3 regions of the Lactiplantibacillus plantarum genome follow, and region 3 is predicted to be linked to each of the others. Evidence: predicted binding sites of a transcription regulator. Region 3 holds the regulator's gene; each other region holds the start of a gene.

Evidence for each region. Region 3 encodes Rex, which represses fermentation and respiration genes when NADH is low (regulators of the CRP and FNR family bind a similar motif). Its sites were predicted from a motif close to TTGTGAANTANTTCACAA; they were not measured.
Region 1: a site for Rex is predicted at 4,094-4,111, ahead of adhE (bifunctional acetaldehyde-CoA/alcohol dehydrogenase). Genes of this name have one in related genera too.
Region 2: a site for Rex is predicted at 4,994-5,011, ahead of E5260_RS00800 (shikimate dehydrogenase). Genes of this name have one in related genera too.

The regions. Positions count from the first base shown of each region.
Region 1 covers NZ_CP039121.1:20,515-30,859, forward strand. Annotated here, with positions in the region: gene E5260_RS00095 (GNAT family N-acetyltransferase) at 1-242, shown strand, start outside; gene E5260_RS00100 (2-keto-4-pentenoate hydratase) at 1,037-1,837, shown strand; gene E5260_RS00105 (phenolic acid decarboxylase) at 1,999-2,535, opposite strand; gene E5260_RS00110 (PadR family transcriptional regulator) at 2,651-3,196, shown strand; gene E5260_RS00115 (universal stress protein) at 3,387-3,848, shown strand; gene adhE (bifunctional acetaldehyde-CoA/alcohol dehydrogenase) at 4,137-6,740, shown strand; gene rbsR (ribose utilization transcriptional repressor RbsR) at 7,000-7,998, shown strand; gene rbsK (ribokinase) at 8,102-9,022, shown strand; gene rbsD (D-ribose pyranase) at 9,025-9,420, shown strand; gene rbsU (ribose/proton symporter RbsU) at 9,450-10,334, shown strand.
Region 2 covers NZ_CP039121.1:183,653-193,997, forward strand. Annotated here, with positions in the region: gene E5260_RS00775 (SDR family NAD(P)-dependent oxidoreductase) at 1-826, shown strand, start outside; gene E5260_RS00780 (shikimate dehydrogenase) at 914-1,798, shown strand; gene aroE (shikimate dehydrogenase) at 1,816-2,700, shown strand; gene E5260_RS00790 (MFS transporter) at 2,702-3,943, shown strand; gene E5260_RS00795 (LysR family transcriptional regulator) at 3,977-4,906, opposite strand; gene E5260_RS00800 (shikimate dehydrogenase) at 5,045-5,929, shown strand; gene aroD (type I 3-dehydroquinate dehydratase) at 5,953-6,711, shown strand; gene E5260_RS00810 (FAD:protein FMN transferase) at 6,745-7,701, shown strand; gene E5260_RS00815 (FAD-dependent oxidoreductase) at 7,694-9,985, shown strand; gene E5260_RS00820 (pyridoxamine 5'-phosphate oxidase family protein) at 10,050-10,345, opposite strand, start outside.
Region 3 covers NZ_CP039121.1:2,652,841-2,663,185, forward strand. Annotated here, with positions in the region: gene E5260_RS12495 (APC family permease) at 126-1,961, opposite strand; gene groL (chaperonin GroEL) at 2,211-3,836, opposite strand; gene groES (co-chaperone GroES) at 3,892-4,176, opposite strand; gene E5260_RS12510 (CPBP family intramembrane glutamic endopeptidase) at 4,369-5,013, shown strand; gene E5260_RS12515 (redox-sensing transcriptional repressor Rex) at 5,178-5,855, opposite strand; gene E5260_RS12520 (ABC-F family ATP-binding cassette domain-containing protein) at 6,024-8,006, shown strand; gene tsaD (tRNA (adenosine(37)-N6)-threonylcarbamoyltransferase complex transferase subunit TsaD) at 8,893-9,939, opposite strand; gene rimI (ribosomal protein S18-alanine N-acetyltransferase) at 9,944-10,345, opposite strand, start outside.

The DNA of each region.
Region 1 (10,345 bases), 610 kb from region 3:
TCCGCCACTTGAAAGTTGGTGAGCGGCTACTGACAGAAATGCGCCAGTATGCAACCGAACCACTCACGTTGAAGTGTGTGATGGCCAACGAAAATGCCCTGCGATTTTATGCGCAAGTAGGGTTTCGAATTGTCAAAGCAGATGCGGACGCGCTCCCACCAAATTATACGTTGCGTGATACGCATACTGAGCAGTACGTGGCATTAGTGGATGTTATGGCCAATGAACGCAAGCTTAATTAATCTAATTTATTTTTAATTTTAAGGTTGACATTGTGATAATCTGGCGCTAGAATCTAATCATTAATTAAATTTAGATTAAAAACCGTGATAAGGAACGGTGCTAAGCTGGTTAGTTAGCGAGCTGCGGATTGGTGTAAGGCAGTCAATACCACTTAACATAGATCACCTTGGAGTTGCGCCTCGAAATTCGTGGAGATGGTGCTGGATGGTACCCATTAATGTACCGGCGTATCGCAATTGCTGTACGTACTAAGGTGACTATTGTGAAGTAGTCGCGAATAAAGGTGGTAACCCGTTCTGGACGTCCTTTAATTAACTCATAGGAGTTAGTTAAAGGACGTTTTTTTATGATTTAAAGGTGGTGAGGAGTATGGAATCGGACATTCAGGTGGCTAGTTACCAACAAATGTGGGCAATGGTAACTAGTCGCACGAGGACTTGCTCCTCGAGTAACACATAGGTCAACAAGGAATCAAAAACACATAGTATAACTGAGTACTCCGGGTAGATCACATACGATACCACGTGTATCGATTAACACATAGTTTTAGCAACGTGCAATTTATACGTTTAGACACACATAGTTTTAACATGAACGATATTTATGACCCGTAGTCTTAATAATTCGTATTTAAGACGCCCGTACAATTAGCTGGCGCACTGAATACATCCAAATAATGAAGTGACAACTAGATTAATTGTAATGAGTTAACGTATTAGCAATGATTAGACGGCCTCATTACGAACACATATTGGGATAACAGTAACCACAAACACATAATGGAGGTTTTATAATGACAACTACCACCACAGAAACAGAAACTCAAGTTGCACAACAGCTATTTACGGCCTATCAGACACAGCATGCGTTAACAATGGCTGATCTTACAAGTAGTGTCGCTGACGAAGACGCTGCGTATCGAGTTCAAGCCGCATTAACGGCCTTAAAACAGCAGCCGGTTGGTGGATACAAGGTCTCGTTGACGAGTGCAGAAACTCAAAAGATGTTTGATGCTCATACGCCGCTGTACGGTGCCCAGGTTGCAGATCACTTTTTGGCGGCACCAACCACGGTTCGACGCGGGCAACTAATGGACCCACTCGTCGAAGTTGAGTTGGTCTTTAAGGCTAAAGAAGCCCTGTCAACCACCGATTCATTGACCGATTTATGGCAAAAAACGACTGTCGCGCCGGGACTTGAATTGCCAGATTCACGTTTTGCTGACTGGTTTCCCGATTTGCCTAAAAATTTGGTGGTCGCGGATGCCGCAGTCGGTGGGCTAGTGGTATATGGAACTGAACGGGAGACTGCCGAGTTATTCGCTTCAGCTGATGCAGTGGCAACGCCAAAGTGTACGCTAGTCCATGATGGGGAGACGGTTAAAACTGGTCAAGCGAGTGAAGTGTTGGGTAACCCGCTTGAGTCATTGAAGTGGTTAGTCGGCAAGCTTGCAGAGCAAGGTAAGACATTAACGGCTGGTCAACGAGTTTCGTCGGGGACGTTTGTCCTACCACCACATTTGACCGCGGGGCACTGGCAAGCCGACTTCGATGCCGGGCTGGGACAGGTCGCACTGGATGTAACGGAAGCCTAAGTAAAATAATTACGAAAAAGGCCTTCATAAATGTCATGACATTTATGAAGGCCTTTTTGAAGTGTTGCTAAATGAATGTTTTTCAGATGATTAGTAATTTTCAAAGATTGGACAGACTGATAATTATCCAATTTGTAGACCAGAATGTTTCACGTGAAACATTACTTATTTAGACGATGGTAGTTTTGATCAAAGTACTTGCCGTTGCGAATATCATTCGGCATTTCTTTGTAAGGTGCTTCACTGATTACATCTTCGTTGTTTTGGCCGGCGTCGCCCATGTAAGTAATATTGGCAAATTCGGGTACAACTAGTTTTGGATAAGTGGCATACTTTTCACGAGACTGTTCCATTAAATCGATGTGTTCGTTTTGGTAAGTGACCGTAATTTCAGGGTGTTCTTCAACCCACTTTGGGAAGAAAATCGTACCGTGTAGTTTCTTCTCATTGGGCATGAAGTCTAGTGCAACGTCAGTCCCAGTTGGTTCAGTCCAAGAAATTTTGTAAATGCCTTCGGTCAACATGACGATGTCAGCTTTTTGATCAGTGACCCAACGACCGGCAACCATCCCACCGTGGATTCGGTAATCAACGGTGTGGTCGTTCTTGGCGTACCACTCGTATTCCCAGCCGTTATCATAAGTGTAGATAAAGTGTGTGCCGAGAAAGTCATCAAGTGTTTTAAAAGTTTTTGTCATTAGAATTACCTTCCTTATGTCTAATATGTCATTTTAATCATGTAATTTATTACATGTTTTAAACAACAAGGTTAGTGTATACTGTTATCAAGGAATCGTCAAGGAGGAATTTCCAATGGCGCAAAAAAACAAGTTACAATTTATTATTCTAGGGTTATTAAACCAGCAACCATTAACGGGCTATGATCTAACTAAAGCCTTTGATGACGAGATCGGTGAATTCTGGCAAGCTCAACATAGTCAAATTTATCCGCAATTGAAGCGACTAGAAGAACAAGGTTACGTCACGCATGAAATTACGGTCAGTGGCGAAAAACTTGAAAAGAAACTCTACCACATCACCGCAACTGGTCGGCAGCTGTTACATGAGTGGATCAGTGTCGGTACACCAGACTTAACCGCTACGAAAGATGAATTTATTTTAAAACTATACTTTATTCAAACGGATCGTGATCCACGCCTACTAGCGATGTTACAGGAACAGCTCACCCTGCACACAGCTAAGTTAGCACACTTACAACAGCGATTGGCGACCGTTTTCCCGCAAGCTAAAGCTGCTAAGCAACATTATGGTCACTATTTGATCTTACAACATGCGATCGGACGAGAAGACTACTATGTGAATTGGTTGAAGCAGACGTTGAAAGCCTTACCGGAGTAATGGGGAGAGTGCTGCCGCTCTAACTGGTGGCTGGAATCATAGCGTTAAAAGCTACCCTTAATTATTTAGAGCGGCGTTTGAAGGAAATCAGCTTATGATTATATGCGTGTGAGAAATGGTGCCGTTTGAATTCTGAAACTGGTATAATGGCAGTGGTCAATATCAATTCACTTCAATGAGGAGATTAACTATGGAAAATCAAAAAATGCAAGAGCCACTTGTCTATCGGCGAATTTTACTGACCGTTGATGAGGACGATAATACCTCTTCAGAACGTGCGTTTCGATACGCAACGACTTTGGCCCACGACTATGATGTTCCGTTAGGAATTTGTTCGGTGCTGGAAAGCGAAGATATCAATATCTTTGATTCATTAACACCGTCGAAGATCCAAGCTAAACGGAAACACGTTGAAGATGTTGTTGCTGAGTATGTTCAGCTTGCAGAACAACGAGGCGTTAATCAAGTAGAGCCGCTTGTCTATGAAGGCGGTGATGTGGATGACGTCATTTTAGAGCAAGTTATTCCAGAATTTAAACCAGATCTATTAGTGACCGGTGCCGATACTGAATTTCCACATTCTAAGATTGCTGGGGCAATTGGTCCGCGTTTGGCCCGAAAAGCACCTATTTCAGTTATCGTTGTTCGGTAATCAAGACTCGGGACAGGGATTAAGATCCAAGCTGATGAAATTTTAACAACCGCAAGCTCATCATGGCTAATGAGGAGCTTGCGGTTGTTTTTGACTGCTATTGTTCATTAATGAACTTAACAATTGAATTTTTTTATTGGCTATAAATACTGCTAAACATGAGTTTATAAGTGTACTGTTTGGATGATATTAAATAATTTTTCAAATTCTTGTTGCATTATGAGCAAGGATGGCTATAATAAAGTTTGTAAATTAATTCACAAAGGAATTGAACGGAGGAAGCACTTCATGATTAAGACAGAAAAAAATCAAACAAGCAAAGTTACTGACGAAGTTGATCAATTAGTTCAACGTTCTAAGAAAGCATTAGCTATTTTGAAGTCATATACCCAAGCACAAATCGATGATTTATGTGAAAAGGTTGCGGTTGCCGCACTGGACAATCATATGAAGTTAGCCAAGTTGGCGGTTGAGGAAACCGGTCGGGGTGTTGTTGAAGATAAGGCGATTAAGAACATCTACGCCAGCGAATATATCTGGAACAGCATGCGCCATGATAAGACAGTCGGCGTCATTAAAGAAGACGATGAAGAGCAACTAATGGAAATTGCTGAACCAGTTGGTATCGTAGCCGGGGTTACACCCGTAACGAATCCAACTTCAACAACGGTTTTCAAGACGTTGATCTCATTAAAGGGGCGTAACACGATCGTCTTTGGTTTCCATCCTCAAGCTCAGAAATGTAGTTCTGCGGCTGCTGATGTGATGCGGGAAGCGATTAAAGCTGCTGGTGGTCCAGCTGATGCTGTTTTATACATCGAACACCCAAGCATTGAAGCAACCGACGCCTTGATGCACCATACGGATGTTGCGACGATCTTGGCTACCGGTGGTCCAAGTATGGTGACAGCCGCTTACTCATCAGGTAAACCAGCACTGGGTGTTGGTCCTGGTAACGGCCCAACTTATGTTGAAAAAACAGCTGACATTAAGCAGGCGGTTAACGACATTGTTTTATCGAAGACGTTTGATAATGGGATGATTTGTGCTTCTGAAAATAGTGCCATTATCGACAAGGAAATTTATGCTGAAGTTAAAGCTGAATTTATTCGTTTGGGTTGCTACTACGTTAAACCTAAAGATGTGCAAGCCTTGAGTGATGCTGTCATTGATCCTAACCGGCACACAGTTCGTGGTCCAGTTGCTGGTAAAACAGCTTATCAAATCGCACAAATGGCTGGCTTGAAAGATGTCGCTAAGGACTGCCGGGTCTTGATTGCGGAGATTAATGGTGTCGGTATCAAGTACCCATTATCCGGCGAAAAATTATCACCAGTTCTGACCGTTTACAAAGCGGATTCGCATGAAGCGGCGTTCAAACGGGCTAATGAATTACTTCACTATGGTGGCTTAGGCCATACTGCTGGGATTCATACGACCGATGATGCATTGGTCAAAGAATTTGGCTTACAAATGCCAGCTTGCCGGATCTTAGTTAACACGCCATCTTCAGTTGGTGGGTTAGGTAACATCTACAATAACATGGCGCCTTCATTAACTCTGGGCACGGGATCGTATGGTGGCAACTCGATTTCTCATAACGTTACAGATATGGATCTGATTAATATCAAAACTGTGGCAAAACGGCGTAATAACATGCAATGGGTCAAAATGCCTCCCAAAGTCTACTTCGAACGCAATTCCGTTCGCTACTTGGAACACATGGCCGGGATTAAGAAGGTTTTCCTAGTTTGTGATCCTGGGATGGTTGAATTTGGCTATGCTGATCGAGTAACGGCGGTCTTGAACAAGCGGACTGATCCGGTTGATATCGACATCTTCTCAGAAGTTGAACCGAACCCGTCGACTGACACAGTCTACAAAGGGGTTGCCCGGATGAAGGCCTTTAAGCCAGATACAATCATTGCACTCGGTGGTGGTTCTGCAATGGACGCCGCTAAGGGGATGTGGCTCTTCTATGAACACCCAGAAGCTTCCTTCTTAGGTGCTAAACAGAAGTTCCTGGATATCCGGAAGCGGACGTACAAAGTACCAGTATCCGAAAAAGTAACTTATATTGGGATTCCAACGACTTCTGGGACTGGTTCTGAAGTAACGCCATACGCGGTTATTACGGACTCCAAGACGCACGTCAAATACCCGATTACGGACTACGCAATGCAACCAGATATTGCGATCGTTGACCCACAATTTGTTGAAACGGTGCCAAAGCGGACGACGGCTTGGACTGGTCTCGACGTAATTACCCACGCAACCGAAGCATATGTTTCAACGATGGCTTCTGACTTCACACGCGGCTGGTCAATTCAAGCCTTGCAATTAGCCTTCAAGTACTTGAAAGCTTCTTATGATGGTGACAAGATGGCTCGTGAGAAGATGCACAATGCCTCAACGTTAGCTGGGATGGCCTTTGCCAATGCCTTCTTGGGTATCAACCACTCGATCGCCCATAAATTAGGCGGGGAATTCAACTTACCACACGGATTGGCAATTGCGATCACTTATCCGCAAGTCGTTCGTTACAATGCTGAAATCCCAACGAAGTTAGCAATGTGGCCGAAGTACAACCATAATACTGCCTTAGCCGACTATGCCAACATTGCCCGGGCCTTAGGGTTACCAGGCAAGACCGACGAAGAACTCAAAGAAAGCTTAGTTAAAGCTTACATTGACTTGGCTCACTCAATGGATGTGACCTTATCCTTGAAAGCTAACCGGGTCGAAAAGAAGCACTTTGACGCCACCGTCGACGAATTAGCCGAACTGGCCTATGAAGACCAATGCACGACCGCTAACCCACGCGAACCTTTAATCAGTGAATTAAAGGCGATTATTGAACGTGAATGGGACGGCCAAGGTACTGAAAAATAGCCCTTTGTGAATTAAGGGAGCCCGCGCTCATGATGAGCGCGGGCTTTTTTGTCATGTGGTTTTAGAATAACTACCTGGAAAGTTTTTACTGTTTGTTTTCAGAGGAGGAGAAAATGAAGACTTGATATGGATAAATTATCGGCTTGCACACTATATAGATATACTTATAGGTGTACTAAATATTTTTGAGATTCGGTTAGGAAAATTCGGCGTTCTAGGCTACAATAATGCAAGAGTTAATTTTACGGAGGAGAAGCCCATGAAAAATAAGGCAGTCACAATCAAAGATGTTGCGCGCCTTGCAGAACGCTCAATTGCGACCGTGTCACAAATTTTAAACGGGCATGGTGATAAGTTTAGTGCGGCGACGGTTGCTAAGGTGGAAGCGGCCCGGGATGAATTAAATTATGAGCCCGATTACTTTGCTCAGCGGATGATTAAGAAGACCAGCAAAACAATTGGGGTCCTTGTGCCTGATATCCGGAATCCCTTTTTTGGTGAGCTACTTCGAGGCATTGAAAATGTCTTGTATCAGCAAAATTTCATCACGATGTTGTGTAATGCTGATCTGGATGAAGACAAAGAACGCGTCTATTTGGATGAACTCAGCCGCCGGGGTGTGGATGGCTTTATTATCGCAAGTTCGGCCGTTTCCAATAATGCGATTAATGATATTCTACGGCAAAAGGGTCACCCATTTATCGTCTTAGACCAAAAGCGCGCCGAAGGGTTCAGTGATTCTGTGTTGACTGATGACTATGATGGGGGGCGGCAAGCTGCTCAACACTTAAAAGATTTGGGACACCGGCAAGTCGCCGTTCTTATTCCAGCAAAACCGTCAGCCAATGTCCAAAAGCGGCTTAGTGGTTTTTATAGTGTGTATCCGCGGACAGCGGTACATGTCATCGCGACGCCGCTTTCTAAAGTGGGTGGTCGCCAAGTTGTTCCGGAAATTTTGGCGACTGGGGTTACGGGGATCTTTGCAGTCAATGACGAAATCGCATTCGGTGTATACTTAGGCATGGCTGAACATGATAAGCGGATACCGGATGATTACAGTGTCATTGGCTATGACGATGTCGAAATGTGCCAATATGTCGCGCCACAGCTTACAACCATCGCACAACCGATTTTTGAGTTGGGGCAAACGACAGCCAACCAGTTACTCGACCGTATTGCTAATCCGCAGCAGCCATGGGAAGAACACCACTTACCAGTTAAATTAATTGAAAGAAATTCGACGGCACATTTGAATTAATTATTCAGATGTGTTATATTTTTTACGAGTTATTAAAACGTTGTCATAAAACGTTTTAATAAAAACTAAATTCAGATTAATTTAACTATTTGGAGGGACCATTATGAATACGGTAACCGTTATTGGGAGTATCAACTTAGACCGGACGATTCGGGTTGAAAACATGCCAAAGCCTGGCGAAACGATTCACACTAAGGAAATCTTTTCAGCCGGTGGTGGTAAGGGCGCGAACCAGGCCGTCGCAGCGCAACGTTCTGGTGCTAATACCCACTTTATTGGTGCGGTTGGTGACGATGCTGCTGGTAAAACCATGCTTGATTTATTGACGCAGGAAAAGATCAACTTGGCAGGGATCACAAAGATGACTAATCAATCGACAGGTCAAGCTTACGTCACGGTTGATGATGCCGGTGAAAACCAAATTATGATTCATGGTGGTGCCAACATGGCCTTTACGCCAGCAGACGTTGAAGCCCACCGTGATATCATTGAAACTAGTGATTTTGTGGTTGCACAATTTGAAAGCGCTGTCGATAGTACGGTCGAAGCCTTTAAAATTGCACAGGCCGCTGGCGTAAGAACAATCTTGAATCCCGCTCCAGCCATGGAAAAAGTCCCCGCTGAACTTTTAGCAGTTACTGACATGATTGTACCAAATGAGACGGAAACGGAAACTTTGACTGGGATTGCAATCACCGATGAAGTCAGCATGTTAAAGGCGTCCGCTGCATTACACGCCCTCGGTATTTCAGCTGTTATCATTACGATTGGTAGTAAGGGTGCGTTTTATGATATCGATGGGCGACATGGTATCGTACCAGCTTTTAAAGTCGAAGCCGTGGATACGACTTCAGCCGGAGATACGTTTATTGGCGCGATGAGTAGTGTGTTAAATAAAGATTTTAGTAATCTTGAAGATGCGATTCGCTATGGTAACCGGGCGTCATCGATTGCCGTACAACGTTTCGGTGCGCAACCATCAATTCCTTATAAAAATGAAATTACAGCCGCGGAGGGTAAATAATTATGAAAAAAACAAAAGTTATTAATTCAGATTTGTCACGAGTTATTGCAACGATGGGCCATTTCGATAAGTTGAGTATTGGTGATGCTGGCATGCCAGTACCAAGTTCAACCGAAAAAATCGATTTAGCCGTTGATAATGGTATTCCTAGTTTTATGCAAGTCTTGAATAACGTCTTGGAAGAGCTTGAAGTACAACGAATCTATTTGGCAGAAGAAATTAAAGTTCAAAATCCTAAGATGTTGACGGCCATCAAGAAGCGCTTACCAGACACCCCAATTACCTTCATTCCACATGAAGAAATGAAGAAGGACTTGGCTGACTGCAAGGCCTTTGTTCGGACTGGTGAAATGACACCTTATTCAAATATTCTATTGGAAAGTGGCGTTACTTTTTAAAGTAGTTGGTGATTAATGGAGGGATTGGAATGAATACTACCGCTTTACTAATTGGCTTAGGGCCGTTACTTGGTTGGGGACTTTACCCCACGATTGCGTCGAAAATTGGTGGTCGGCCTGTTAATCAGATCTTGGGTTCAACTATTGGAACGTTAATCTTTGCGCTGATTTATGCATGGGTGCAAGGGATTGCTTTTCCAAGCGGCATGAATCTCTGGTTTTCAATTCTATCAGGGATCGGTTGGGCAAGTGCCCAAATCGTGACATTTAAAGTGTTTACGATGGTTGGTTCTTCACGAGCAATGCCAATTACGACGGCCTTCCAGCTGTTGGGCGCATCACTGTGGGGCGTCTTCGCCTTAGGTGACTGGCCTGGGGCAATGGACAAGGTCTTGGGTGGCCTAGCCTTAGTTGGAATTATCATTGGTGCCTGGCTAACAGTGTGGTCTGAACATAAGGATGCAGGTAACGCCCGGACCTTACGCCAAGCTGTTATCTGGTTAGCAGTTGGTGAAATCGGGTACTGGGCTTATTCGGCTGCGCCCCAAGCAACCAATATTGGTGGGGAGGAAGCCTTCGTTCCCCAAGCAATTGGGATGGTTATTGTTTCGATCGTATATGCCCTGTTCTTAGCATCACGAGGTGAAAAGTTAGCCCTCGTTGAAGGGGTGTCATACACGCACATCATCTCAGGTTTCTTCTTCGCGTTTGCGGCGTTGACTTACTTAATCTCTGCGCAACCAAATATGAACGGATTAGCAACCGGCTTTATTCTTTCACAAACCTCCGTTGTATTGGCAACGTTAACCGGTATTTGGTTCTTAGGCCAAAAGAAGACTACCAAAGAAATGTGGGTCACGATTGGTGGACTGATACTAATTATTGCGGCAGCAGCTGTTACGGTGACGATTTAAAACAAATTAAT
Region 2 (10,345 bases), 770 kb from region 3:
GTTAGGATTAACGGATAAAGTTGTTGCAATTACGGGTGCTGTTGGTGGTATGGGTACCAAGTTCTGTGAAGAGTTTGCTAAGCAGGGTGCCAAAATTGTCTTGATTGATATGATTGCGGATAAAACCGAAGCGTACGCAAAGAAATTGACAGAAAAGTATGGCGTTGAAACGTTGGCCGTTAAGTGCAATACGACTAACGAAGAGGAAGTTGATGCTGCTGTTAAGGCCGTGACTGATAAGTTTGGTGAAGTCGATGTGCTAGTTAATACGGCTGCTATTTTACGCTTCTCACCACTTGAAGACTTGCGTTTGGATGAATGGCAAGCTGCCTTGAATGTTAACTTAACGGGTTACTTCTTAATGTCACAACGGTTTGGTCGCGTCATGATTCAACAGAAACATGGTGCGATGGTACACATCTCAACCGTAGCGTCACGTTATCCTGAAACATATAGTGGGGCCTATAGTACAACTAAAGCAGCGGTTAATATGATGTCTAAGCAAATGGCTGCTGAATGGGGACAGTATGGTGTTCGGAGTAACTGTGTCTTACCTTGTCTGGTTAAGACGCCGTTATCTGAGAACTTTTACAGTGATCCTAAAGTTGAAGAGGGCCGTGAGCGGTTAGTGGCTAGTCGCCGCATTGGGACTTTGGATGATATTGCTAATACGGTCTTATTCATGGCTAGTGACCGTTCTGACTACACTAATGGTGGTGAAGTGACCGTTGATGGTGGTTTGAATATGATGATTTCTGACATGATTCCAAAGCCAGGTGGTCGTCGTCAATACGCGATTGATCATCATCAACCAGCGAAAAAATAGAAATTAATTCAGTTACATGAACTCGTGGATGAGACTGGGACGACTGTCTCGGTCTCTTTCTTTATTAATTAAGAGGAGATAACAATTATGGAAAAACGAATTTCAGGTACCACTGGTTTATTTACCTTACTCGGTTCTCCAGTAGGTCATTCAGGTTCACCGGCAATGTATAACTTTAGCTTTCAAGAGCAAGGATTAGACTATGCATATTTAGCTTTTGATGTTAAAAAAGCACAAATGCCAGAAGCGATTGATGCATTACGATTATTTAAGGTTCGCGGTAGCAACGTAACGATGCCATGTAAGGGCGTTGCCGCAACACTTGTTGATGAGTTGTCACCGGCCGCAAAGATTGTGGGGGCTATTAATGTCATTGTTAACGATAATGGTAAGTTGACAGGTCATATTACGGATGGCATTGGTTTTGTACGCAATCTGAAAGAGAACGGTGTAGATATTGCTGGTAAAAAGCTAGTCGTGATTGGTGCTGGTGGTGCTGCTACGGCGCTACAAGTTCAATGTGCATTAGATGGTGCTAAATCATTGGCTATTTTTAACCGTGAGGACGACTTTTATGCGAATGCCGAAAACACTCAAAAGAAGATTAAGGAAGCAAAGCCAGAAGTCGACGTTAACGTCTATCATCTAGAAGACCAAGACAAGTTAAAAGCTGAGATTGAGAAGGCTGATATTCTGGTTAACGCTACTATTGTTGGTATGAAGCCGCTGGACGGTCAATCATTAGTCGATCCAAGCTATTTACGTTCAGACTTGGTTGTTGCGGATACTGTTTACAACCCCCTAAAGACCAAGTTAATTGAAGACGCCGAGGCATTAGGATGCACGGTAGCGCCGGGGAAAGGCATGTTATTGTGGCAAGGTGATGCAGCATACACACTCTTTACAGGTAAGGCTATGCCAACGGCCGAATATCAAGCCTACGAGGCACGTCAAGCAGCTAAGCAGCATTAGAAAGGGGCAATAAAAAGATGGAAGCACGAATTGATGGACACACAACTATGCTAGGCCTTTTCGGCTCGCCGGTTGGCCATTCAGGCTCACCAGCAATGTATAACTACAGTTTTGAAAAGGCAGGTATTAATGATGCATACCTGGCTTTTGACATTCAGGCTGATGAAATGGCCAGTGCGTTAACTAAAATGCGCGTTTTAAATATGCGTGGTGCTAACGTAACGATGCCTTGTAAAAAGGTTGCTGCAGAATTAGTTGATGAATTGTCACCAGCTGCAGAATTAATCGGTGCTGTGAATACGATTGTCAATAATGATGGCGTGTTAGTTGGTCATAATACGGACGGTGCGGGCTATGTTGAAAATCTACGCCAGCATGGTGTTGACCCACAGGGAAAGCGCCTTACGGTGTTAGGTGCTGGTGGTGCTGCTACAGCAATTGCCGTTCAAATGGCACTAGATGGCGCTCAGGCGATTCATATCTTTAATCCTAAGGACTCGTTTTATCAAAATGCTGAGTTAACGGCTCAAAAGATCATGGATAAAGTTCCCGCATGCCAAGTTACTGTAGGCGATATTAATGACCAGGAAGTCTTGACACAAGCAATTGCACAAAGTGATATTTTGGCTAACGCAACCAAGGCCGGTATGGCACCGAATGTTGAACAAACTAATATTAAGGATATGACCGTTTTTCGTTCTGATTTAGTTGTGACAGATACTGTTTATAATCCTGTTACCACAAAAATGTTAGCAGATGCAGCTGAACATGGAAGCAAAACAATTGGCGGTAAGGGGATGCTGGTTTGGCAAGGTGCCGCAGCGTTCAAATTGTACACAGGCCAAGAAATGCCCGTTGAAGAAGTAACGCAACGGTTCTTCTCAGATGATGGGGGACGTTAAGATGACAAGTAACACAAATTCAAACCGTAAATATTATGTAACAGCATTGGCATTGTACTTTGCTTACTTTATTTTAGGAATTGCCTCTTCAATAATGGGACAGTATAAAACTGAGTTTGCAAAGGCGTGGGGCGCATCCACGCTGGCTAACGGAACCATTGATGTTAGTATGGTAGTTTCTGTCATTGCTGCCTATGGTCTGGGACGGCTGATTGCTTACCCATTTGCTGGTCCAGTCTCTGATAGGATTGGGCGTCGTATCAGTGGTTTCATTGGAATTGCGTTGTACGCCGTATTCTTTTTTGGGATGATCACAGTTCACAGCATGTGGTGGGCGTATGCTATTGGTATTATTAACGGGATTGCTAATTCGTTCTTGGATACCTGTGTGTCACCAAGTGTGATGGAAATCTTTCCTAAATCGGCCTCAATTGCAAATCTATTTACAAAGTTTGCCATAACGGTTGCTCAGTTTGTATTGCCGTTCGTTATTGGTTTGGTTGCTAGTGCTCAAATGTCATATCGAGTCATTTTTATCGGGTGTGGAATTTTAATGATTGCTGATGCAATCTTAGTTCTGGTTTTACCATTTCCTAAGCAAGATAAAGCAACTGCTGAGGCTAAAACGACTACTGACAAACCGAAGCATCGTTTCACACCAGCTGCGATTGCATCAATTTTAATTGGTTTTACTAGTTCAGCGACGTTTATGATTTGGTTGAATTGCAATCAAGAGCTAGGAGCTAGTTACGGAATCAAAGACCCCAGTATCCTGCAATCATTTTATGCGGTTGGTGCAACGGTAGCGGTCTTATTAACTGCTCAGTTTATCCATATGGGGCTGAAAGAGACGACCGTATTAGTACTATATCCAAGTATTTCAATCGTCATGTTAATGTTATGTTATTTCATTAATAATCCAGTCATTCTCTATATTGGTAGTTTTGTTATTGGTTACGCTGCTGCTGGTGGGGTACTACAATTGGCGACCTCTACGACCATTGGTTTCTTTCCAGATAGTAAAGGTCTAGCGACATCCCTTGTAATGATTGCCTCAAGCGTGGCTAATTATGCTGTATTATCAGCTGCGGCATACTTGACAAAAGTTACCGGTGCTGATGCGCCACGGATGATAATTCTAATGAACATTGTGATTACGTTAATTGGGGTTGGTTTAGCATTGATTGTGAAACATGGTGGTCGGTCAACACGTACGTCGGCTGCTTCCGGTGTTGAAAGTTAATTAAAAATTGCGCCTTCAATAAAGGCGCAATTTTTAGATTGATCGTTCTTGATTAGTGTAATGTTGCCAACAATAACTGCGAATAAACTCTTGGAAACGGTGGACGGCAGGTGTAATAAAACCACTGCGACGAACGACTAAGTAAATTTGATGTTGTAATGGCTGATCAGCTAAGTGTTTGATTTGAACACGCTCGGGATTTAAAAGTGGTAAGTAGGGCATTAGCGCAACACCCATATTGTAACGAACAAACCCAGCCATAGTATGATCTTCTTCTACTTCATAAGCTACCTTGGGCTGAACGTGGGCTGCTGATAGGATTTGGTCGATTAATGGTCGCAAGCCGCTATTCTGTGAAAATAAGATCATTGGATAAGGTGCTAGGTCTTCAACGTGTAGCGGATTTTTTTGTACCGCGGGATGATCATTTGGAACAACTGCAACAATTTCTTGTTGAACTAGTGGGATAAAGTCAAAGAGATGGGCAGTTAGCTGCTCACCCAGTCTATCGACGTTAGAGGCTAGAACGATGTCGTATTTTTCATCGGCTAGTGCTTGCAGGAGCACACCGGAGTTTCCTTGACCAAGCTCAAAAGTAATTGCTTGATTTTCGCTTTGATTTTTGAAATGGGACAGTAACTCAGGAACTAGTTGCTGTCCAAGGGTGTAGGTAAATCCTAATTTAACATGACCGGTATCTGGATCCATAAGTTGTTTGACGAGTTCGTTGCCTTGTGATAAATCATTTAAAGTAGCAGTGACGTATTTCAAATAAACACCGCCAATTGATGTTAACTTGATATTACGGCCATCTGCTTCAAAAAGTGGAACACCCAATTCGTGTTCGAGTTTTTTGATGGCATAACTCAACGAAGGCTGTGAGATACCTAAGTTTTCGGCAGCCTTTGCCATATGTTGTGTTCGAGCTAGCTCTTTGAAAAAAACTAAATGTCTTAAATTCATGAGGAATGCTCCTTTACTCATAGATAACTTTGATGATTTAAACAACTCATCCATATTTATTATATTAAACTAATTTGCTAACATAACAAGTGAATTGAGTAACAAACAGATAAAAATAATATTTAGGAGTGGTTTTTCATGGCAGAACGAATTGATGGGCATACTTTACTGATTGGTTTAATGGCGTATCCAATTCGTCATTCAATGTCCCCAACTATGCATAACAATGCTTTTGCTAAATTAGGACTAAATTACGCTTACTTAGCATTTGAAGTGACGAATGAAACGCTGCCAAGTGCAATTGAGTCAATCAGAACACTTGATATGCGTGGCTCCAATATTTCAATGCCAAACAAGCAAAAAGTGATTCCATTGCTTGATAAGCTTGATCCAGCAGCTAAAATGGTGGGTGCGGTTAATACAATTGTTAATGATGATGGTGTTTTAACAGGTTATACGACTGATGGCATCGGATTTATGAAAGCGCTCGCGGATGAAGGCTTGGATATTCGCGAACATAAAATGACGCTAGCTGGTGCTGGTGGTGCCGGGACTGCGATCGCAGTGCAGGCTGCATTGGATGGTGTCAAAGAAATATCTATTTTTAATATGCACGATGCAACATGGGCAAATGCCGAACGGAACGTTAAACTAATTAATGAGCAGACCGACTGTCACGCCACTTTACACTCATTAGAAGATCGTGATGATTTCAAACGGGAAATCCAAAGCTCTTATATCTATACTGATTCGACAGGTGTTGGAATGAAACCACTTGAAGATAAGACGCTTGTGGACGATCCTAGTTGGTTCAGCTCAGACCAAATTGTGTTTGATACAGTATATGCACCACGAACGACTAAATTAATGAAGGTAGCTCGTCAAGCAGGATTGAAGCATGTTTACAATGGTTTAGGTATGATGCTTGAACAAGGTGCAGCAGCCTTTAAGCTGTGGACTGGCGAAGACATGCCAGTTGATTACATTCATCAGATTCTGTTTAGTGATGATCAGGATAAATAATTGATGACAGGAGGCAAGTTAAGATGCAACCAGCGATAAAGCTACGAAATATTGAACTTGGTAGTGGTCGACCTAAGTTGGCAGTGCCTATCACAGGAACGACGATTAATGATATTTTAGCAGCGACGACACCGATTTTAGCTGCACAGCCAGATGTCGTTGAATGGCGAATTGATTTTTTCAAGGATGTAATTAATCCAGAAAAGTTGAAATCGGCCGGTCAGCAACTTCGTCAGGCTTTAGGTGATATTGCCTTATTAACTACTTTCCGAACTAAAGGTGAAGGCGGCGAATTAGCACTATCAGATACTGAGTATTTTAAACTGTGTGAGACGGTCTTAGATGGTGGGTTCACGGATGCCTTAGATGTTGAGCGTTACCATGACGAACAAGCTGTTAAACAAATTGTTGCAGCAGCTCATGAGCATCAAGTAGTTGTGATCATGAGTAATCATGATTTTGATAAAACGCCGGCGGTTGCTGAGATCGTTAAGCGCCTTACTAGTATGGTCGATTATGGTGCTGACGTTGCTAAGATGGCTGTGATGCCACAATCGGTGGAGGATGTCTTAACATTACTGACAGCGACTAATATTGCACGCCAAACACTACCACAGCCAGTAATCACAATGTCGATGGGTGACTTAGGAAAAGTGTCACGGCTTGCTGGTGAAGTGTTCGGCTCTTGTTTATCATTTGCAACGGTCGGGGCGGCTTCGGCACCTGGGCAAATTGCACTTGAAAATTTACGGCCGGAATTGGAAGATCTGAAGTTAAATTAAAGCATAACTGAAAGAAATCGTGAGGTCAGAGTGATGATTGGGACACAAAAAAAGTATGTTTCACAATTTACGATGATGGGAACCGTCATCTCGCTGACATTATTTGAGCCGAATCAGTTAGCGGTCGAAGCGGTCTATGATTACTTGCAGCGGATGGATGGTGTCTTTTCTGTCAATCGTGCCGATTCAGAATTAGCTGCGATCAATCAATATGCCGGTATTCATCCAGTTTTGGTTAGCACTGAATGCTTTCAACTAGTGTCGGATGCTATTAAGTACACAAAGCAATATGCGGATAGTTTTAATGTGCTAATTGGACCGTTGGTTAAACTTTGGAAGATTGGTTTTGGTGGGCATCAAGTACCAGCGGCCAAGGGAATTAGCCAACGATTAGCCTTATTAGATACGCACGAAGTTATCCTAGATGAAGCCCAATCGAGTATCTACTTGCGTCAATCTGGCATGCAATTAGATCTTGGTGCGATTGCCAAGGGGTATTTTGCCGATCAGGTCGTTAAGCAGTTACAGCAGGCTGGCATTACCAGCGCTATTGTTAATCTTGGTGGTAACGTTAAGCTATTAGGGGCCAATCCGCTAACCGATAATCGGCGTTGGCAAGTTGGAATTCAAGCACCCGAAGCGCCACGTGGCTATCCAGCGCTACAGGTTGAAACGCCTGCTAGAACGGTAGTGACGTCAGGTATCTTCGAACGATATTTTAAAATTGGCAATCACCGCTACCACCATATCCTTGATCCGCGAACTGGTTATCCGGTTGAAAATCAAGTTGATCAGGTGTCGATTATAACTGAACGGTCAGAATTAGCTGAAGTGTTATCAACGGTGGCCTACTTTGAAGGGCCAAACCGTGGTTGTCAACTAATCGAACAGTTGCCACATACGGAAGCAATTTTTATTGATCATGAACAACAGGTAACAGTTACCAGTGGCTTAACGCCGCGACGCAAAGGAGTGTTTACTATTGAGTAAAAAACAAATTACCGGCCAAGCAATGGGCCACAACGGTATTATCAATTATGAAGTTGACGTGCAAGATAATAAGATTGAGGATTTGAAAATATTAAAGCATTCCGAAACGTCGGGGATCTTTAACCAAGTCATTGATAAATTGAAACAAAATATCATTACGGAACAATCATTCAATGTTGACACAATTAGTGGTGCAACGGTGATGACCCAAGCGTTACTTAAGTCGGCAGATAAGGCTGTAACCGATGCTGGTGTTGATGTGCAGCCAGTTCCTAAGAAAAAAGCCCCCAAGACGCAAAACTTGCGGACCGACGTGCTCATTATTGGTGGCGGAGAAGCGGGCTTAGTCGCTGGCTGTCGAGCGTTGACAATGGGTCAGAAGGTTATCTTAGTTGAAAAGAACGGCTATCTTGGTGGTGCGACGATTCTGAATGGTTCTAACGTTGTTGGTACCGGGTCTGATGTTGCTGCGCAAATTTTTGATAATAATCATGATACGCCAGAAATGTTGGCACAAGATGTTGCTCGTGAAAGCTTGGAGACGAACTATCCAGCTTTGACCGACCTAATGGTGCATAACATTGGTCCAGCCATTGATTTTATTAGTAAGTTTGCAGATTTACATTATCAAAAAGCACAGACGCAAACGCCAGAACATTCGATTAACCGTCAGATTGAACTACCTTCAGCAAGTAGCTATGAATTCATTCAAAAAGTTTCGAAGGCGTTTGCTGCTGCGGGTGGTCAAATTATGTTGGATACTCGAGTCGAGAAGCTTATGTTGGACAACGATAAAAAGTTACGCGGTGTGATTGCTGCTCAAAAGGACCAAACAGTCAACATCAAGGCACGTTCAGTTGTGCTTGCTGCAGGTGGTCATGGCGCTAACCAAAAGATGCGTGGTACTGAAAGCGAAGGCATTGATTATTATGGCCCAATGACTTCCACTGGGGATGCCTATCAATTTAATGGTGATTTGGATTTGCAAACGCACGATTTAGGTTGGTACAAGCTGTATCCACATGGTGTTGAAGTGGAACCAGGCGTTGCTAAATTGACCACGTACGCGTCGAAACAAGCAACTGATATGGGTGCAATTTACGTTAACTCTAAGGGTGATCGAATCGTTAACGAATCAAATGTTTATACGACTTTTCGGAATGCCATCCTTAAACAAGCGGATAAAGTTGCTTACCTAGTAATGGATGAACGGACTTGGAAGAAAGTTTACGACCTACTGATCCTGCATGATTTCACACCAGAAGAAATTAAGAGCTTCTTTGAGAATAAGGGTAAACGGCCAGTATTTGTTAAGGGTTCTTTGGAAAGTGCTGCTGAGCAGGCCGGAATTGTGGTTGATGAATTAGTCCAAACGGTCAAAAATTATCAAGGCTATGTTCAAGATGGTCACGATCATGATTTCGGTCGTGATCCGAAGTACTTGCACCAATTTGAAGGTGAAACATTCTACATCATTGAACAACGTGATCGCTTTGCGACGACTTTAGGTGGCTATAGTGTTGATGCTGATAACTTGCAATTGGTAACGACTAAAAATGCACCGGTAGCTAATTACTTTGGTGCGGGGGAAATCATCGGCGGCGCTAACGGACATGATTCAATGCCAAGTATGATGAATACTTGGGGGATTTCGTCGGGTTACGTTGCCGGCGCCGCGGCTAGCGAAAACGCTCAGCGGCAGGCAACCGCGGGCGATGACGAAGCCAATATTGTGGCCATTGTGGGGACTAACGCTTCAAAATCATATAACCGTAAGTTGTTGTATGCCATGAAAGAATTATTTGAAACGCAAGTTAATTTTGAAATTTGTGAAATTAAAGATTTACCGCTATTCAATGAAGATGATATGGATCGGGAACCGGCAAGTGTAAAAGCGTTAGCCGCTAAGATTGAAGCCGCTGATGGTGTCGTCTTTGGCGTGCCAGAATATGATCATTCGATTCCAGCTGCCTTGAAGAGTGCCATTGAATGGCTGTCCTGTGCAGAACATCCATTCAAAGACAAACCAGTGATGATTGTTGGGACTTCGTTAGGTATTCAAGGTACGGTACGTGCTCAGATGAACTTACGACAGATTTTGGACTCACCCGGTGTGGATGCCAAAGTTATGCCTGGTAACGAGTTCATGTTACCTCAAGCCGGCAATAAGTTTGATGAGAACGATCATCTGAATGATGACGGTAGTGAACACTTCTTGAAGCAGTGCTTTGGGCACTTTTTAGAGGGGCTTGAATTAGCATCTAAGAAGACAGTGACGAATTAACTACTGTCTAGACTAAAAGAACGTACACAACTCGTGTACGTTCTTTTAGTCTAGATTTTAGTTGTTAAATCTTTTGTTCCACATCGTCGATTGTGACAACCAGGGTCGCGCGAATCCAATCAAACTTAGTATGCATTTGATCGAAATAAGCGCCACTAGTTTCAAACTTGCCGGTACCATGAATGTGGAAACCACAGCCAGTACCAGTTGTGCCGGGAATCTTGTAACTACCGACAGCAATTGTAATGTGGTTGTCGGTAGCAAAATCGGCCTCAATTGAGTGCATGCCAGCCGATGGGATCAATAGGGTATGATCATCAATAAGCTGCATATAATGACTCCAGGTGTTGACGACGTGTG
Region 3 (10,345 bases):
AACACAATTCGTTCACATTTGCCGGTCACTGGGCTGATTAAGTATCTAAATTATAACCTTAGTTACTCATATTATGACACAAAAATAAAAACCCGGTAGCTATACCGGGTTTCAATACTAAGTCACTATTCTTTTAAATGGTAATTATAAGTTGAAACAATAATATTTTCACGAGAATTTAATACCGCTCGTAATCGGAGACTCGTTTGATTATGCAAAATATTCTGCCATGGTTTCTTCGGCACGAATTGTGGGACAAGAACCGTTGTCGAGAAGTTGCGTTCCGCTGCTCGTTTAGCAATCACATCGCAGAATCGTAACGTCGGTGTTGCAATCGACCGATACGACGAATGGATGTCCACGAAACGGACGTCTGGGAAGGTCTCTTTGAACTCTGCCGCCGTCTTGTGTTCCTTTTCAGGGTTCTCATCAAAGGACACGTGCATCGCAATGACGTAATCTCCGATGGATCGCGCGTAGTTGACTGCTTGAGCAGTTACCCGCGTCACATTCGAGACGAGGACGATCACCGTTGCACCGTCATAATCATGAATCGCCGCTTTTTCCTTGGCAACCACGCGTAACTGGGCCGCAACCCGGTTATAGTGCACGTGGATTCGGTAGAACATGTACAGTAAGAGTGGCATAACGATTAAGTATGGCCAAACATTGCCGAAATGTAGCAAGAATAGGAAAATCACTAGGAGAATCGAAATCAACGCCCCAAGTAAGTTTACCGCCGCCTTCATCCACCACCATTGCCCCCGTTCGCGGAACCAATGAATAATCATACCAGATTGCGACAAAGTAAATGGGACAAAGACCCCCACCGCATAAAGTGGAATCAAAAGCGTCGTCTTCCCATGAAAGATAAAGATCAACGCAATTGCCCCGACCGCCAATGAGATAATCCCATTGGAGTAGCCCAAGCGGTCCCCACGATCCATGTAAGCATGTGGTAGAAATTTATCTTTAGCCAAGTTATAAGCTAAAATTGGAAAGGCTGAAAAACCAGTATTTGCCGCAACGGCCAGAATTAACGCCGTCGATAATTGTAACAAGTAGTAGAATAAGCCGTGACCAAAGACCGCCGTAGCAATTTGTGACAAGACGGTATTGTCTACTTGTGGTTTAACGCCTAAGTAATAACTTAAATAAGTAATACCACCAAAGAAGACGGCCAAGACTAATGACATAATTGCTAACGTGTTCGCCGCATTCTTGCGTTTCGGTCGTTTGAAGTTTGGCACCGCATTACTGATTGCTTCCACCCCAGTCAGCGAAGACGAACCGGAAGAAAAGGCCCGTAAGAACAGCACCAAGGTCATCCCTTGAACCGGTGCTCCAACTGCTGCGGAGGCGTGGTAAGTTAAGTTACCACTCGCAATATTCATAACGCCCCATAGAATCATGCCGATAATCATAATAATGAAAAAATAAACGGGAAACGTTAAGAATGATGCGGATTCGCGCATTCCACGCAAATTTAACGCCATGATGGCGATGACAATCAGTACGGCAATCAATACTTGATAATTAGCTAGCGCCGGAATCGCCGACGTGATTGCTTCAGTACCAGAAGTGACGGAAACCGCTACGGTCAGCATATAATCAACCAGCAGTGATCCCCCGGCAACTAACCCGGCTGGCCGCCCCCAGTTCGTACTTGCCACCACGTAGGCGCCACCGCCAGATGGATAAGCCCGAATAATTTGTCGGTACGACATCGTAATAGCAAACAACAGCACTAACACAAGCGCCGCCACGTACAATTGATACATCAACGCGGCCGCTGAAAGTGTAATCAAAACGGTCGTAATCTGTTCAGTACCGTAAGCCACCGATGATAGCGCATCTGACGATAGCAGCGCCAGTGCCTTGAACTTGGTGAGTGCTTGCCCACCCTCGTCCATGGTTTTTAACGGTTTCCCAATAACTAACCGCTTTAAATAACGCCACATGATAATAACTCCTTTATTCCAAAATAATTATCCCAAAGTAAACTGAGTCAAAGTAGATTCTACTACTTTACCCTGCCAAATACTACCAGTTAAATGTCGGGTGCTTCACCGCACCCACATTTTGCGTTAACGACTAATCCTACCGCTCTAATATGGATAAATCAATACCTTTATTCTAGTCGATTCACACCCTAACAGCACTAAAAAAGCACTTACTCAGCCGAGTAAGTGCTTAATGTTACGATTTGTTTACATCATACCGCCCATACCTGGGTTTGGTGCGGCTGGTGCAGCTGGTGCATTTTCTTCAGGTTTTTCAGCGACAACGGCTTCAGTCGTTAAGAGAAGGGCTGAAACAGAAGCGGCATTTTGTAAAGCAGAACGCGTTACCTTAGTTGGGTCCACGATACCAGCTTTGATCATGTCAACCCATTCATCAGTTGCGGCGTTGAAACCAACACCTGGCTTTTGTTCCTTCATCTTTTCAACGATAACAGAGCCTTCCAAACCAGCATTTTCAGCGATTTGGCGAACTGGTTCTTCCAAAGCACGTTTAACAATGTTGATCCCAGTTTGAACGTCACCAGTTTCCTTCAATGCAGCAACATCTTTGATAACGTTAATCAAAGCAGTACCACCACCAGCAACAAAGCCTTCTTCAACGGCGGCCCGAGTTGCGTTCAAAGCATCTTCAATCCGGTATTTACGTTCCTTCAATTCAGTTTCAGTAGCGGCACCGACACGAACAACGGCAACCCCACCAGCTAATTTAGCTAAACGTTCTTGTAACTTTTCTTTGTCAAAGTCAGAAGTTGTTTCACCGATTTGGTTACGGATAAATTCAACCCGTTCTGAAATAGCATCCTTGGAACCAGCGCCTTCAACAATGGTGGTGTTATCCTTAGTAACCGTAACTTTGTTGGCTTGACCTAATTGATCGATGGTCGTGTCCTTCAATTCAAGGCCAAGGTCGTCAGTGATAACCGTCCCGCCAGTTAAGATAGCGATATCTTGTAATTGTTCCTTACGCCGATCACCAAAACCGGGTGCCTTAACGGCGACAACGTTAAACGTCCCACGCATCTTGTTCAAGACTAAGGTTGGTAAAGCTTCACCAGAAATGTCATCAGCAATGATCAACAATGGCTTGCCTTGTTCAACGATGGATTGTAATAGTGGTAAGATATCTTGAATGTTTGAAATCTTCTTATCAGTAATTAAGATATATGGATTGTCAAGATCCGCTTCCATCTTATCATTATCAGTAACCATGTATTGTGATAAGTAGCCGCGGTCGAATTGCATCCCTTCAACAACGTCTAAACTAGTATCAACACCACGTGATTCTTCAATCGTGATAACACCGTCATGACCAACTTTTTCCATGGCTTCGGCAATCAATTTACCAGTTTCTTCACTTGCTGAAGATACAGAAGCGATTTGCGCAATATCTTCTTGCGTCTTAACTTCGTGTGCCATAGCGTGTAATGAGTCAACCGCCGTCTTAGTAGCTTCTTCAATCCCACGACGAATGCCAACAGGGTTAGCACCGGCCGTAACGTTCTTCATACCTTCATTAACGATTGATTGTGTTAAGACCGTTGCAGTAGTCGTCCCATCACCAGCGATGTCATTAGTCTTTGAAGCAACTTCAGAAACTAACTTAGCACCCATGTTTTCGAAATGATCGTCTAATTCGATCGCCTTAGCAATCGTTACACCATCATTAGTAATTGTTGGTGAACCATATGATTGTTCCAAAACAACGTTGCGACCCTTAGGACCTAACGTTGACTTAACTGTGTCAGCTAATTGATCGACACCTTTTAGCATCGCTGAACGTGCATCTTCAGAGAACTTTAATTCTTTAGCCATTATCTCTATTCACCTCATGAATTTAATTTATTTTAAGTTGCGCAATTTAAATGGATTAGTCTTCGATTGCAACGATATCTTTTTCGTGCAATACCAAATACTTAGCACCTTGATACTTGACTTCGGTACCGGCATACTTATCGAATAATACTTGATCGCCGACCTTCACGCTGGGGTCAACTTTTGTCCCGTTATCTAAAACACGACCGTCATTGACGGCAACAACCTTACCGCTTTGGGGCTTTTCCTTAGCGTTATTGGCAATGACAATACCGCCAATTGTTTGTTCTTCTTCTTCTTGTTGTTGCAAGATAACGCGATCTCCTAATGGTTTTAACACGTGAATCCCTCCATTTATTCTTTTTTAGCACTCCTCAACCTCAAGTGCTAATTACATTGTCAACTATATCATTTTAATTCAAGATTGCAAGTGATTTGTCAATTATTAGTCAAAGAATGTCAAATCGACTATAATGAATACTATTGAAGTATCAATAAATCTTAAATCAAACTTTTAAAAGGACGTGACTTGATGGTTAATCGCCGCCAATCAATCTTTATTCTTATCATCTACTTTATTATTTACGCACTACCGAGCGTCCTTGTGACTGCTTTCCATCAGCTAGGGGCCCAAGTATTCGTGATTCAAACGGTCGACTACTTAGTCGGTGCAATCCTACTCATCTGGTTGGCGAGTCGCATGCGGACAAAAAACGTTGTTGAAAAACAACCAAGTAACTGGTTCATGACGTTCATCTGGGGATTGATCGGTCTTGTCCTAGTCATCGTTGGTCAAGTCATCATTTTAAAAATGACGGCTTTACTGGGACAGTCAACAGCGTCAACCAACACGACCACCCTCTTAACTGTTGGGCAACAATATCCCGCTTTCTTCTTAGCCATCATTGTCGGTGCCCCGATTATGGAAGAAATCGTCTTCCGCAAAGTTATCTTTGGCAATCTAAGTGCGGTTACTGGTCAGATTGGGGCGGCCTTGATTTCTAGTGTGCTATTTAGCTTTGCACATGCGGATGGTCACTTTATCCTCTATGCCTTTATCGGGTTATTATTCTGCTGGTTATACCAGCACACCGGTCGGATTCAAACATCGATGACGGCTCACATCCTAATGAACGCATCGGTTGTGTTACCCACATTATTAGGCTTACTGCACTAGTATCATTACTAGGTAGCGCTAACCTAGCGTTTCAACGTTAATTTTCACCGAATATTTATACGTTACAATCAATGATTCGTGATCTAAGTATGTTAAAAAGGCTTTCCTGAATAATTCAGAGAAGCCTTTTTATAGCCATTTAATTTCAAAGATAAAGCGAGTTATTAATCTTCAGTCTCATTTTCATCGTCATTACCATTGTCACCTAATTGCTGACCGTAATGTTCAATGAAGTAGATCAATGTTTGTAATTCGTTGGTCAAATCAACGTTCTGAACCCGTACTGTCTCAGGAACGGAGATTCGTAACGGCGTAAAGTTCATGATTCCTTTGACGTTTGCATCAACCAAGTCATCGGTAATTTTCTGAACAACCGTGGTTGGCACCGTTAAGATAGCAATCTCAATCTGTTGTTCGATCAATTGCTTTTTGAGCTCCGTCATTGGGTACACTGGAACCCCACTTTGGACTGTATTGGCAATCGCCTCGTTGACATCAAATGCTGCTGAAATGCGGACATTACTGTTTTTGTGAAAATTAAAGTTCAGTAGGGCGTGGCCCAAATTACCGACCCCAATTAAAGCAACATTCGTTAAGGTGTCTTGATTTAAAATCTTTTTGAAAAATGCAAGTAACGTTTCAACATCGTATCCATACCCTCGTTTGCCGAGCGCCCCAAAATACGAGAAATCTCGCCGAATCGTTGCTGAATCTACTTTAACCGCCTCGGACAACTCGGTCGATGAGACCCGCTTCTTATCTGCATCTAGCAAGATATTTAAATAGCGGTAATAAATCGGTAACCGTTTTGCCGTTGCCCGTGGAATTTTTGTTTCTGCCATTCGGACGTGTCCTCCTAATTAAAAGTTTGTGAATTTGCTGACACTATTCTAGCATAACGCGTGACTTTGTGAAATAATAATTACTTATTATTCCGAATAATTGGGTCAGGCCGTTACAATATGCTACAATTATGTCACGAATTAAATGTGAAAGGAGCTTAATAAAGCGTGATTTTACTACAAGTACAGCAAGTTATGCGGCGTTTTGGCGCCGATGTCTTGTTCGATAACGTACAAATGGATATTCAAGAACACGCTCGGGTGGCCCTCGTCGGTCGAAACGGGGCCGGAAAATCAACCTTACTTAAAATGATTGCCGGCGAAACGGTACCGGACGAAGGCCAGATTTCAATGCGCAAGGGCTTAACAATCGGTTACTTGGCGCAAGACCAAGGACTGGATAGTAACAATACGATTTGGGAAGAAATGAGTAGTGTCTTTGCTGAGTTACATGCCATCGAAAAACGGATGCACCAGCTCGAAAATCAATTGAGCGACCCCGCAATCATGAATGATGAGCAGGCTTATCAACAGACCCTGAAAACCTATGATCAGATTCAAACTGAATTTCAACAAAAAAACGGGTACGGCTACCAAGCTGAGATTCGGGGCGTGTTGCACGGCTTCCAATTCGACGCCGAGGTGTACGATAAGTCGGTGACGGCACTATCCGGTGGACAAAAGACCCAGTTGGCCTTGGCCAAGTTGTTACTTGAAAAACGGGACTTGCTTATCCTTGACGAACCGACGAACCACTTGGACGTCGAAACCCTTACTTGGTTGGAAAGCTATCTCCAGTCTTACTCTGGTGCGCTGCTAATCGTTAGCCATGACCGCTATTTCTTAGACCGGGTCGTTAACGAAGTCTATGACTTATCACACCATGAAATGGTGCACTACACTGGCAACTACGACCAGTTTGTGCAAGAAAAAGCGGCTCGAATCCAAGCACAATGGAAACATTATGAAAAGCAACAAGCGGAGATCAGCAAGCTTGAAGACTTTGTTAATCGTAACATCGTGCGTGCTTCTACGACAAAACGGGCCCAGGCTCGGCGTAAGCAGTTAGCAAAGATGGACCGCCTTGACCGCCCTGATAGTGACGAGAAGACTGCCCACTTTGGCTTTCATGCGGCTAAACAAAGCGGCAACATTGTGTTGACCGTCAAAGATGCAGCCGTGGGCTATGATGGTCAGATTCTTTCGGAACCCGACAACTTGAATATTAAGAAACATGAAGCTATTGCCATTGTTGGACCGAACGGTATTGGAAAATCGACTTTCCTAAAGAGTATTTTGGGACAGATTCCATTCATTAAAGGCCAGGCCGTTTTTGGCACCAACGTCGTTACGGGCTACTACGATCAAGAGCAACGTAATTTAAACGACAAAAAAACCGTCCTCGGTGAACTTTGGGATGAACATCCCACCACTCCTGAAAAAGACATTCGTACCATTTTGGGCAGTTTTCTCTTCACTGGTGAAGATGTTGATAAACCCGTTCATGCCCTATCTGGTGGAGAACGAGCCCGGTTACTGTTGACCAAACTTGCCATGCAAAATGACAACTTCTTAATCTTAGATGAACCAACTAACCACTTGGATATCGATAGCCGTGAAGTTTTGGAAGTCGCCCTCAACGACTTTGACGGCACCCTTTTGTTCGTGTCACATGACCGCTACTTCATTAACCAAGTCGCCACGAGTGTCGTAGAGGTTTCTCCGGAAGGCACGGAACTCTTCTTAGGTGATTACGACTACTACATCGACAAGAAACAAGAGCAAGCTGAAATCGCGGCTGCGGCTGCTAGCCAAGCGGCCGAAAAAGCTGCTGAAGCCGGTGCAGCGGATTCAACCAGTGCCACAACTGCTGCTCCCCGCTCCAAAGGCCAGCAAAATTACCAAGCCAGCAAGCAGCAACAACGTGAAAAGCGCAAGCTCGAGCGCTCAGTTGCCGCCCTGGAAGAACAGATGACTGCCTTAGATGAACAAGCCACACAGATTCAAACTGAAATGGCGCAACCTGAAGTATCGGCCGATGTTGGTAAACTACAAGACCTACAAAAAGAACTTGAAGCCATCAATACTCAACAAGAACAAGTTGAAACCGAATGGACCGAACAAGCTGAAGCTTTAGAAGAATTGAGCTAATTTTCCAATGACTCATCAGATAAAAATAATAGTCGCCTCAAGAATTAATATAATTCTTGAGGCGACTATTATTTTGCCCCTATCCGCGGCATAAATCATGATTGAAAGGTGCCGGTTAGGTGGGTTCCTGTTCGTCAGCAATGCGCGTCCGATTCCGACCTCCGGGGCTGGGTGACAATTGCTGGAACGTAAGCCGACGTCGATTTGAGTCTTATTCTAAGCCGGAAGGAACCCACTTCCAGCTAAGAATAATTTGGCTACTGAGCATTGTCACCCAGCCCCTCCAGTCGGGATGCCGCTCGAATGGCTGATGAACGGCCACTGAACTCGGTACAATTTGTCGTTGGCTATTTTGATACTGAACCCTTTAAGTCAAATATCAGAGTGCCTTCTCCACTTTTTCGAAATATTCAATTATTACTACGGTAATTCAGAAATAGTGAGTTATCACAAGACCTTTTCAATCTGACAGTTGATTGATAAAATTAACGTTTATGAAAAACAACGACAAATCCAGCAAAAGTTGAGTACGCCCCTATCAGCCATTCGAACGCTATCCCGACTGGAAGGCGTTTCTGACAATGCCCAGTGGTGAAATTTCACTTAGCAAGCGTCCTGTGCTTGGTTAGTGAAAGGCCAGTATTTGAGACGTGGTTTTTCGGCTCAAATCTGTGCCCACCACGTTCCGGCAATTGGCAGAAATGCCTGGAGGTCGGTGTAGGACGAACTAACTAAGCAAGTTTACACTAACTTGAACTATTTCCAGCGGGCTTAAGATGGTCATTTTTGATTCTAGGAATCATCCTCTTTTAATCATAATTAATGAAAAGATACTAAAACGGGTGTGAAAAGGACTGACTTTTCACACCCGTTTATAACTACTTCATTACTTCAACATACCTGGCATCCAATCAAATTCTAAGCTTGGATCGGCATTCAGCGCCGCGTCGCCGAATTGGTGATGCTGATATTGAACATAGCCCGCAGCACCAATCATGGCACCATTATCACCGCATAACTTTAGAGGCGCTAAGATTAGTTCTGTGTCAGGAAAAGCGGTTGGTAAATCTTGTTGTAACCGTTCACGTAGCCCCTGATTAGCTGCAACGCCACCGGCTAAGACTAATTGCTTAACTGGATATTGTTTGAGGACTCGTAACGTTTTACTCATCAGAACATCAACCACGCTGGCCTGAAAGCTAGCCGCTAAATCGTTCTTATCCAGAGTCGCGCCAATTTGATCTGCGTGATGGACCGTATTGATGAACGCACTCTTCAGCCCACTAAAACTAAAATCGTAATTATCTTCATCAATCATTGCTCGCGGAAATTTGAAAGTGTCGTGACCTGCATGTGCCATCTCGTCAATGACTTTACCTGCCGGATATGGAACACCCAATACCCGACCGATTTTATCATAAGCTTCACCAGCCGCATCGTCACGTGTCTCACCAATAATCTCAAACTGCCCATCTGCTTGCATGTAGACCAATTCAGTATGACCGCCAGAAACTAATAGTGCCATTAGCGGAAATTCGAATGGCTTAACAAACCGAGCGGCATAAATGTGCCCGGCCATATGGTTAACTGGAATCAGCGGTAATTGGTGCGCGTATGCCACTGTCTTAGCTGCATTAACACCGACTAACAGTGCCCCCACTAGACCGGGGCCATACGTCACGGCAACAGCATCAAGGTCAGCATACGTCACGTGTGCCTCTTGAAGTGCGGCTTCAATACAAATTGTAATTTGTTCAATATGATGACGGCTGGCAACTTCAGGAACCACGCCACCAAACCGTTTGTGACTATTAATCTGCGTTGCAATCACGTTGGATAAAATCTCATGGCCATCTTTGATCACTGCCACACTAGTCTCGTCACAACTGGACTCAAACGCTAAAATCAAGTTTTGTTTTTCCACGGTTCCCATCCTTTTAATTAATCATTTTACGCATGATCCACGCATCTTCTTCGGGATCATGATAATATTCCTTACGCGTGGCAATCTGGTCAAAGCCGCATTGCTGATACAAGCGCTGGGCGGCGAGATTACTAGCCCGGACTTCTAGGAATACGGACCCTGCCGATAATTGTGCTAAGCAGGCTGTTAATAACCACCGCGCATGCCCTTGACGCTGATAGGCCGGATCAATTGCAATATTCGTAATTTCGGTCTCATCAAGCACTGTTGAGCGGCTGACAAACCCGATCAGTTCATCCTGCCACCGTAATAAATCATAGTGTACCGTTGGTAACGCCATGTCCGCCGCAAACGTCGCTTGCCGCCAAGGTGCGCCACCGGGATATGCTAATGTCGCTAACTGGTAACAAACTTG